Magnetofaba australis IT-1: one gene and its partner. Each later gene encodes a partner of the first gene's protein in a complex. Links are inferred from orthologs where the notes say so. Each region holds a gene or a part of one and is shown in the gene's direction. Other genes may lie near its edges.

Region 1 (4,085 bases):
TTACGCAGGACAAAGAGAGTTGCGTGGTCTATGGCATGCCCCGCTCCGTGGAGGAGATGGGGCTTTCTGACGAACCGATTCCACTGGATCGCATTGGCCAGCGGATTCAAGAGATTTGCGGGTAAGCCGCGCCGTGCGGCGCTTCCCGCTTCTTTCGCGAGTGTTGTGACGAATGGCTATCACACCGGAAGAGTTTAAAAACATCAGCCAATATATCCACGATCACAGCGGTATTACGATCGGGCCTGGCAAAGAGTATCTGGTGGAGAACCGGCTAACGGTGCTGCTGGTGCAGAACGGCTGTGAAACATTTGCCGAACTGCATAAGAAACTGCTGGCCGATACCGGCGCCTTGCGCTCCAAGGTGATCGACGCCATGACCACCAACGAGACGTTGTGGTTTCGCGACGCCTCGTTCTTCAACGCCCTGTCCGACTATGTGATCCCCGATCTGCTGCGCAAAGCCAAGACCCGACCCAAGATCCGCATCTGGTCGGCGGCCAGCTCCACCGGGCAGGAAGCCTATTCGGTGGCGATGCTGATCAACGAAGGGCGCTTGAAGATGGGCGCCTCGGCCCCGCCGTTGGACAAATTCTCCATTGTCGGCACCGATATCTCCCCCAGCTCCGTGTTCATCGCCAAGGCGGGCCGCTACAGCCAATTGGCCATCTCCCGCGGCATGAAGAAGGAGTTTCTGGAGCGCTACTTTGTCAAAAACGGCATGGCTTACGAAGTGAGCCAGGAGATTCGCTCGCTGGTCGAGTTCAAACTTTTCAATCTCAAGGATTCATACGCGCCATTGGGTACGTTTGATTTGGTCTTGTGCCGCAACGTGTTGATCTATTTTACCGACGAACTCAAAGGCGAGATCTATGGCAAGATCAACCGCGCATTGCAAAAAGACGGCTTGCTGGCGATCGGCGCATCGGAGTCGCCGCGCGGCTACACCAAAGCGTTTGAGCAGGTGATGTACGGCGGCGCCGCCATGTACAAACCGTCCGGCGGCGGCGGCGCAGTCGCCGCTGCGCCGAGAGCGGCGGCGCCTGCGCCTGCTGGGGCGCGCGCGGCGAGCGCTCCGACCGCCTCGACGGACGCGGCGGAGAACAAACCCGCCACCCTACGTCCTGGACTGCGCAACAAGCCGTTGTTGCGCCCGCGCCCTCTTAACAACAAATGACGGCGAGCTAAGACATGAAACTGTTGACAGTGGATGACTCTCGCACCATTCGTCGCGTCATCAGCGGCGTCGGCGCCATGATGGGCTATGAAGTGCTGGAAGCTGAGCATGGCATGGCGGCGTTGGAATTGTTGGAAGAACGCGCCGACGAAGTGGGCTTGATTCTGCTCGACTGGAACATGCCGGGCATGAATGGACTGGAAGTGCTGCAAGCGGTGAAGAAGGATGCCCGTTGGCAACACATTCCGGTGATGATGGTGACCACCGAAGGCGAGAAGGACTATATTATCCGCGCCATTCAGGCGGGCGCGTGTCACTACATGACCAAACCGTTCTCTCAGGAAGATATGGCCGCCCGCATCATGGAAGCCATGGGCATGGGCATGTAATCGAATGACTCTGGCCGACGTCGCAGCAGAACGCACAGCGTCGACTCCCATCCACACCAACCGGACTATCAAGCCATGAGCGAGACGACCGATAAGTTGATCAACGCCCTGCGCGGCGCGGTGAATGAAGTGATGGGCACCATGGCCTGGTGCGAGGCGATTGCGGCTGGGGAGAAGGTGGTGAACTCCCTGATCCTGGATGATGAAGTGGGCGGCATGATCCACGTGGGCGGCGATGTGAGCGCCATGGTGGGCATCTCCTGCAACAAGCGTATCGCCGCCGAATTGTGTTCGCGCATCGTCGGCCTGCCAGCCGAAGAGCTCAATGATGAGGATCTGCTTGACGGCGTGGCGGAGTTGGCCAATATGATCTGTGGCGCGATGAAGTCCAAGGCCGCTGTAGGCCACCTGGATCTCTCTTCGCCCGCCGCCATTGTGGGGCAGCAGTTTCAAGCACAGTGGAAAACGCTGCACAAAACCCACATACTGGCGTTTGAGTTGGAGGGCGAGCGGTTTTGCGTCCACCTCTCGGCCTGATTTTCGCTAACAGCCGCATTGTGGGCAGAAGTTTTGTAACTGTTGCGTTGCAATAGGTTGTTTGGATGCGTGTCTGACGTGATGCGAACGGCGGACAAAATCCATTTTTTGATGAAAAAGTGAAATCGATGCGAAGCGGACTGCTTTTCCGGCTCGAAATTCGATTCGATTTCCTGTATGTATACATAGCAACGAGGCGCCAACTGTCATTGGGAGAGACTCCATGCGTGTTCTGATCGTCGACGACTCCAGCGTGATGCGTAAAATCGTCACTCGTGGATTGCGTCAGGCTGGTTTTAAAATTGACGAAATTCTGGAAGCGGGCGATGGCCAAAAAGCGCTTGAAGTGCTGGCTGGCGGCGCCAAGGTCGATCTGATCCTGTCGGACTGGAACATGCCCAATATGGACGGCTTGACTCTGGTGAAAGAGGTCCGCAAAAAAGACACCGACACCCCCATCGTGATGGTCACCACCGAGGGCGGCGAAGGTAAGGTCAACGAAGCGATGACCAGCGGCGCTAACGGCCACATCAAAAAGCCGTTCACCCCGGATACCCTGCAAGCGACGCTGGGCAAATACTTCTGATCGCTTGCGACGAAAAAACCCCCGCTTCGCTCCGGCGTCGCGGGGGTTTTTTCGTTTTGGCCTCCCACTTGCATCCTTTCTGGTAAGGCGATCTGAGGCGCAATGGCGTCAAAGAATTGTCTGATCATTTGCAGATCTGAGGCGCGTTAGCGCTGTGATCAAGGCCTGCAAATGCCATCTTCTCACCGCAAGCAAGTTGGTTGGTAACAGCGCATGAGTGAAGAAAAGGCGCTAAAGAAGATTCGCCCCTTCCTGCTGAACTTCTTCAATCGTCTGAGCAATGATATGAACATGCTCACCGGCGCAACGGTGGCGTGTACGCTCACGGACATGGAGTTCCTGCGCGGCCAGGACGAGCTGGAGACCGTCTTCGAGCTTGACCGCAGCGTCGCCAAAGTGACCGAAGACGGCCAGAACGTCGGTAACGGCTTCATCTGCTTTGACCTGGGCACCTCCATCGCCCTGGCCGGCATGATGATGATGATGGGCGAATCGGTCATTCGCGAGCAGGTCAAAAAGAAAGACTACAACGAGGAGATCCAAGAGGGTTTCCAAGAGATCGCCAACCAGGTGGTGGGCGCGCTCAATGACCTCGTTGAGAAGAAGATCGAAAACGGACACATCCTACTCAATTTGCCCACCCACCACGTGGCGTTTGGCGAATACCCCGATTTCCTGCCACAGAACGAAACCTATCTTTCGGCTTCGTGCGACATCCAGGTCGGCGACTTCAATCCCGAAGAGTCTAAATGGCTCTTCTCCCGTGGATTGGTTGACGCACTGACCGGCGTGCGGGTGGAAGGCACGCCAGAAGAGGAAGCGGCGGACGCCACTGGCGGCGGCGCAGGCGCTGATGCGGCGGGCGGCGGCGCAGGCGGCGACTTTGCCGACGGCGATATCGGCTCAGCGGCCGAATTGGGTGGAGAGGGTTCGGCGCGCGTGGGCGGCGCATCCTCCTCTGGTGGTCTGGATGACGTTGGCGGCGGCGGCGGCATTGACGACGGCCTGGAGTTCCTCGATGGCGGCTCCGGCGACTCCGATGTAGAGTTCATCGATGGCGGCGGTTTCGGCGACAGTGAAGACGGCATCGAATTCCTCTCTGACGAGGATGGCCCCGGCGGGCCTGGCCCCTATCCAGACCACGTCTACACCAGCGGCGACGGCCTGCCCATTCCCAATGAGCCGGGCAGCGTCAAGGCGGTGATGACCGAACTGCCCTTCTCACTCAAGGAGACTGATCGCGCCATCAAGGCGATCAACGCGGTGCGTCGCGACGGCTATCGTTACATCGGCATCGACAATGGCGAAGGCAAATTGATCCGCGTGCTCTCTCAGAGCGACGTGCGCCAATTGATGGGGCCGTTCTTCGGCACCAAGGCGCTCACCGCACGGGATA
Region 2 (4,585 bases), on another replicon or contig:
TCGCCCTGGTGGTGGGCATCGTATTGATCTCCTGGCTGTTCCTGCGCGGCATCACCACGCGTCTGACCACTGCGGTGAGCGCGTTGACCTCATCCTCCACCGAGATCGCCGCCACCATCTCCCAACAGGAGCGCATCGCCGCCCAGCAGACCTCGTCGGTGAACGAGACCAACACCACCATGGAGGAGCTCGGCGCCTCGGCGCGGCAATCCTCCGAGCAGGCGGAGTCGGCGGCCATCAACAATCAACGCGCTCTGGATATGGCCAACGAAGGCTCCTTGCGTGTGGGGGAGATGCTCGATGGCATGCAGAGCACCAAGCAGAAGGTGGAGGATATCGCGCGTCAAATCCTCAGCCTCTCCGAGCAGACCAGCCAGATCAGCGACATCACCAGCACTGTGACAGATTTCGCCAATGAAACCAAGATGCTGGCCATGAACGCTGCGGTTGAGGCGGTGCGCGCGGGCGAACATGGTAAAGGCTTCTCGGTGCTGTCGGTGGAGATCCGTAAATTGGCCGAAGAGAGCAAGCGCTCGGCCGAACGCATCAACATGTTGGTGCAAGAGATTCAGAAAGCCACCAACACCACGGTGATGGTGACCGAAGAGGGCACCAAAACCGTCAACGAGGGGATGCGCTTGGCGCAGAACACTTCGGATACCTTCAATGGTTTGGCCGACGCTGTGAGCGGCGCTTCCGAGAGCTCGCAGCAGATCAGCATGAATGTGCGTCAACAAGCCGTGGCCATCAAACAGGTGGTCGAGGCGATGAAGTTGATCAATACCGGCTCCAAGGAGTCCTCTTCTGGCATTTCGCAGGTCAAAAATGGGGTGCAGACGCTCAACGGCGCCGCCCAGGACCTGAGCGCAATGATGTGAGCGGGGCGCCGGTGCGGAGATGGGCGGAATGATTGACGATCTGGAGCTGCGCGAGCTCTTCAGCGCAGAGAGCGCAGAACATCTGGCCAAGCTGGATGAGGGACTCTTGCGCCTGGAGAAGCAGCCGGATGATCTGGAGCTGCTCAAAGAGCTGTTCCGTGAAGCGCACAGTCTCAAGGGCTCTGCGCGCATGTTGGGCGTGGTCAGCGTGGAGAAGACCGCGCACCGCTTTGAGGATTATCTGGGCGCCGCGTCACGCGAAGAGCGCGTCATCAGCGCTGAATTGATCGATTGCATGATTCAGGGGCTGGGCGATATCCGCCTGCTGGTGCGTGAAGCGATCACTGGTGAGGATCCTGGCGTCACCGTGGAGGAGGCGTTGGCGCGCATGGATGAGCCTGCCGCTGCGCCGAGCGCGCCTGCCGCTGCGCCGAGCGCGCCTGCCGCTGCGCCATCAGCAACTCCATCGGCGACGTTCTCTGCGCCTCCAGCGCCTACCCCATCCTCGCAAAGCGCGGCCTCGGTTGTCGTTGAGTCCGAGGATATTCCACGAATCGATGATCTGGAGTTGCGCGAGCTGTTCAGCGCCGAATGTGACGAACATCTCCGTAAGCTCGACGATGGGCTTCTCACTTTGGAGAAGACGCCAAACGATCAAGAGTTGCTCAAAGAGCTGTTCCGCGAAGCGCATAGCCTGAAAGGCTCGGCGCGCATGCTGGGCGTGGTCAGCGTTGAGCGCGTAGCGCATCGGTTTGAAGATTGGCTGGGCGAAGCTTCCCGCTCGCAAACCGCCATTGACTCAGAACGCATTGACCGCATGGTCGCGGTGCTGGACGACATCCGCCGCATGGCGCGCGCCGCCATCACCGGCGAACCCGCCGGGGTGACGGTGGCGCTGGCGTTATCGCGTCTGGAGGGGCAGAGCGCCCCGGCTGCGCCCGCGCAATCTCCGCTCGCCGCCACGACGCCGTCCCCAACCGCTGCGACTGACGATGCGCCCACTGCGCCCCCGATTGCAGCGACTGCGCCGGCCGACTCCCCGTCTTCAACTGAGCCCGCCGTAGCACCGGAAAAGGCGTCCGCACCCCAAGTGGAGGTGATGCTCGGCGATGGCAAGCAGATCGATACATTGCGGGTGGAGGCGCGCAAGCTGGATCATCTGCTCAACCAAGCCAGTGAACTCACAGTTGTCAAAACCCGCTTGAAACGGCGTTTGAGTCAGATTGAAGACGCGCTGGCGCTGTGGGACGCCGTGGCCCGTCATGGCGGGCCGTCCCAAGGCGTGGCCGCATGGGATAGCGGCGATCCCTTCATGCAGTTGGGCGCGCAACTGCAATCGTTGCGGCATGATGGCTACGAAGATGAGACCAATCTGGATATGGTTTCGCGGGATCTGGAAGAGGGCATCCGCAATTTGCGCATGTTGCCGCTCAACGCGCTGCTCAGTCTGTTTCCCCGTATGGTGCGTAATCTCTCCCGTCAATTGGGCAAGCGTGCGGAACTGACCATCATCGGCGGCGAAACCAGCGCTGACAAGCGCGTCATCGAAGAGATGAAAGCGCCCCTTACGCACATTATCCGCAACGCCATCCACCACGGTCTTGAGAAGCCGGATCAGCGTGTCGCCAATGGCAAACCGGACGCAGGACGCATCGTCATTCGCGCCCAACGCACCGCCACCCATGTGGTGATCGAGGTGGAGGATGACGGGCGCGGACTGGATTTGGACGCCATCCGCCGCAGCGCCGTCAAACGCGGCGCGGTGAGCGAACAGGATATTGAGAACCTGCCCGATGAACAGGTGCGCAACCTGATTTTCCTGTCTGGCTTCTCCACCACGAACATGGTCACTGACGTCTCCGGTCGTGGTGTGGGGTTAGATGCGGTGCGCAGCCATGTGGATCGACTCAAAGGCTCGGTTCAGGTACAGGCGCCGGACTCTGGCGTGGGCACGATTTTTACTATCAAGCTGCCCATTACCCTGGCCGCCACGCCAGTGTTCATCGTGCGGGAGTTCACGCAACGTTTCGCCATTCCGGTGGATTTCATCCGTCTGCTCAAGCGCGTGAACATGCGAGACGCGTTCCCTCTGGAGGGACGCGACGCCATCGAAATTCATGGATCGCCTATTCCCGTTGTGCGCTTGGGCGCGCTATTGAATCTCGTCAAACCCACCGCCGCCTACAGTGATGAGAGCGGCGCCAGCCGTCCCACGTGTTTGGTGCTCAAAAGCCCTGATGGCGGCCAATTGGGGATTTTGGTGGATGAAGTCGAGGATCAGCTGGAAGTGGTGATGAAGCCCCATAGCCCTGTATTTCAGAGGATTCCCAACGTCTCAGGCGCGACCATTCTTGGCTCAGGCGAAGTGTGTTCGGTGCTCAACCCGGCTGATTTGATGCTGCAATTTTGGCAAGGGGGGTATCGCGCCACCGAGCGGTCTGACGCCAGCGCCACAGTGATCGCGCGCGACGTGGCGCAGACCAAAATGGTGTTGCTGGTGGAGGACTCCATCACCACGCGCACGCAAGAGAAGCGTATTCTGGAAAGCGCCGGATATCAGGTCACCACCGCCGTGGATGGCATGGATGCGCTGGTCAAACTCGCCACCCAAACCGTCGACGCGGTGATCTCTGACGTGCAGATGCCCAATCTGGACGGCCTCGGGTTGACGGAGAAAATTCGCCAGAACGAAGGCTGGAAGAGCTTGCCGGTGATTCTGGTCACCGCCTTGGCGTCGCCAGAGGATATGCAGCGCGGTATGGAGGTGGGCGCGGACGCCTATCTGACCAAGCCGACATTCGATCAAAAGAGCTTTCTGGATACGCTCAGGAGGCTGGCGTGATACGTGTCGTATTGGTGGATGATTCTCCCATCGCTTTGGCTGTCCTGCAAAAGATTCTGGCGCCTTCGCCGGATATCGAGGTGGTGGGCACGGCGCGCCACGGGGTGGAGGCGTTACGCATTATCCCCAAGCTGAAACCCGACGTGGTGTGCACTGATCTGCACATGCCGCATATGGATGGCTTGGAGTTGACCCGCCAGATTATGCGCAACTTCCCGCTGCCGATTCTGGTGGTGAGCATCTCCGTGCAGAACAGCGGTGATGACAGCAACATCTTTCAGTTGATCGAAGCGGGCGCCATCGATGTGTTCCCCAAGCCCCGTGGCGGGTTGGAGGGTTCGCAGGGCGCCTCCTTGGCCTACTCCCTGAGCCAGAAGATTCGCGTGCTGTCCGGGGTCGTGCCGATTCGACGTCATGCGCCGCAAGGCGCCTATTGCCCGGTCCCTGGCGACTATGAGGCTCCGCGGCTTGCCACTCGGCCGGAGACGCAACGAAAAAAACGCTTGGTGGCCATTGGCGCTTCCACTGGCGGGCCACAAGCGCTGATGACCATATTTTCCAACCTTCCAGCGGACTTTTCAGCGCCAATCCTGTGTGTGCAGCATATGAGCGAAGGCTTTCTGATGGAGATGATCAAGTGGTTGCAGCAGCACACGGCGCTGCGCTTGAGCATCGCGCAGGAGGGGGAAAGCCCCCGCGCCGGGCATATCTACTTCCCGCAAGAGAAGCGTCACATGGTGATCAACGCCATGGGCAGAATGAGCATGAAGGCCGGACATGAGCGTGAAAGCCACGTGCCGTCAGTGGACGAGCTGTTCCACTCTGTGGCGGAGTTCTACGGTCCCACCTCGGTGGGCGTTCTGCT

Evidence for each region. Proteins that work in one complex are often made in the same cells at the same time.
Region 2: the proteins of MAIT1_RS06085 (region 1) and MAIT1_RS08100 are in contact, whole or in part, in a solved structure (PDB 1A0O), measured with the Escherichia coli proteins. The link is inferred for Magnetofaba australis IT-1 from one-to-one orthologs.

Annotation. Positions count from the first base shown.
Region 1 is NZ_LVJN01000016.1:207,429-211,513, reverse strand. The notes cover bases 1-2,878. They hold MAIT1_RS06085 (response regulator), read left to right. Parts: upstream 1-1,191; coding sequence 1,192-1,566; downstream 1,567-2,878. Other genes in these bases: MAIT1_RS06075 (response regulator), read left to right, coding at 2,327-2,689; MAIT1_RS06080 (chemotaxis protein CheX), read left to right, coding at 1,642-2,103; MAIT1_RS06090 (CheR family methyltransferase), read left to right, coding at 173-1,177. In the rest of the region: MAIT1_RS06070 (CBS domain-containing protein), read left to right, coding at 2,903-4,085. UniProt on the Escherichia coli protein: Involved in the transmission of sensory signals from the chemoreceptors to the flagellar motors.
Region 2 is NZ_LVJN01000018.1:439,052-443,636, reverse strand. What follows is about bases 543-3,920. They hold MAIT1_RS08100 (hybrid sensor histidine kinase/response regulator), read left to right. Parts: upstream 543-906; coding sequence 907-3,720; downstream 3,721-3,920. Other genes in these bases: cheB (chemotaxis-specific protein-glutamate methyltransferase CheB), read left to right, coding at 3,717-3,920; MAIT1_RS08105 (methyl-accepting chemotaxis protein), read left to right, coding at 543-878. In the rest of the region: more of MAIT1_RS08105, read left to right, coding at 1-542; more of cheB, read left to right, coding at 3,921-4,585. UniProt on the Escherichia coli protein: Involved in the transmission of sensory signals from the chemoreceptors to the flagellar motors. CheA is autophosphorylated; it can transfer its phosphate group to either CheB or CheY.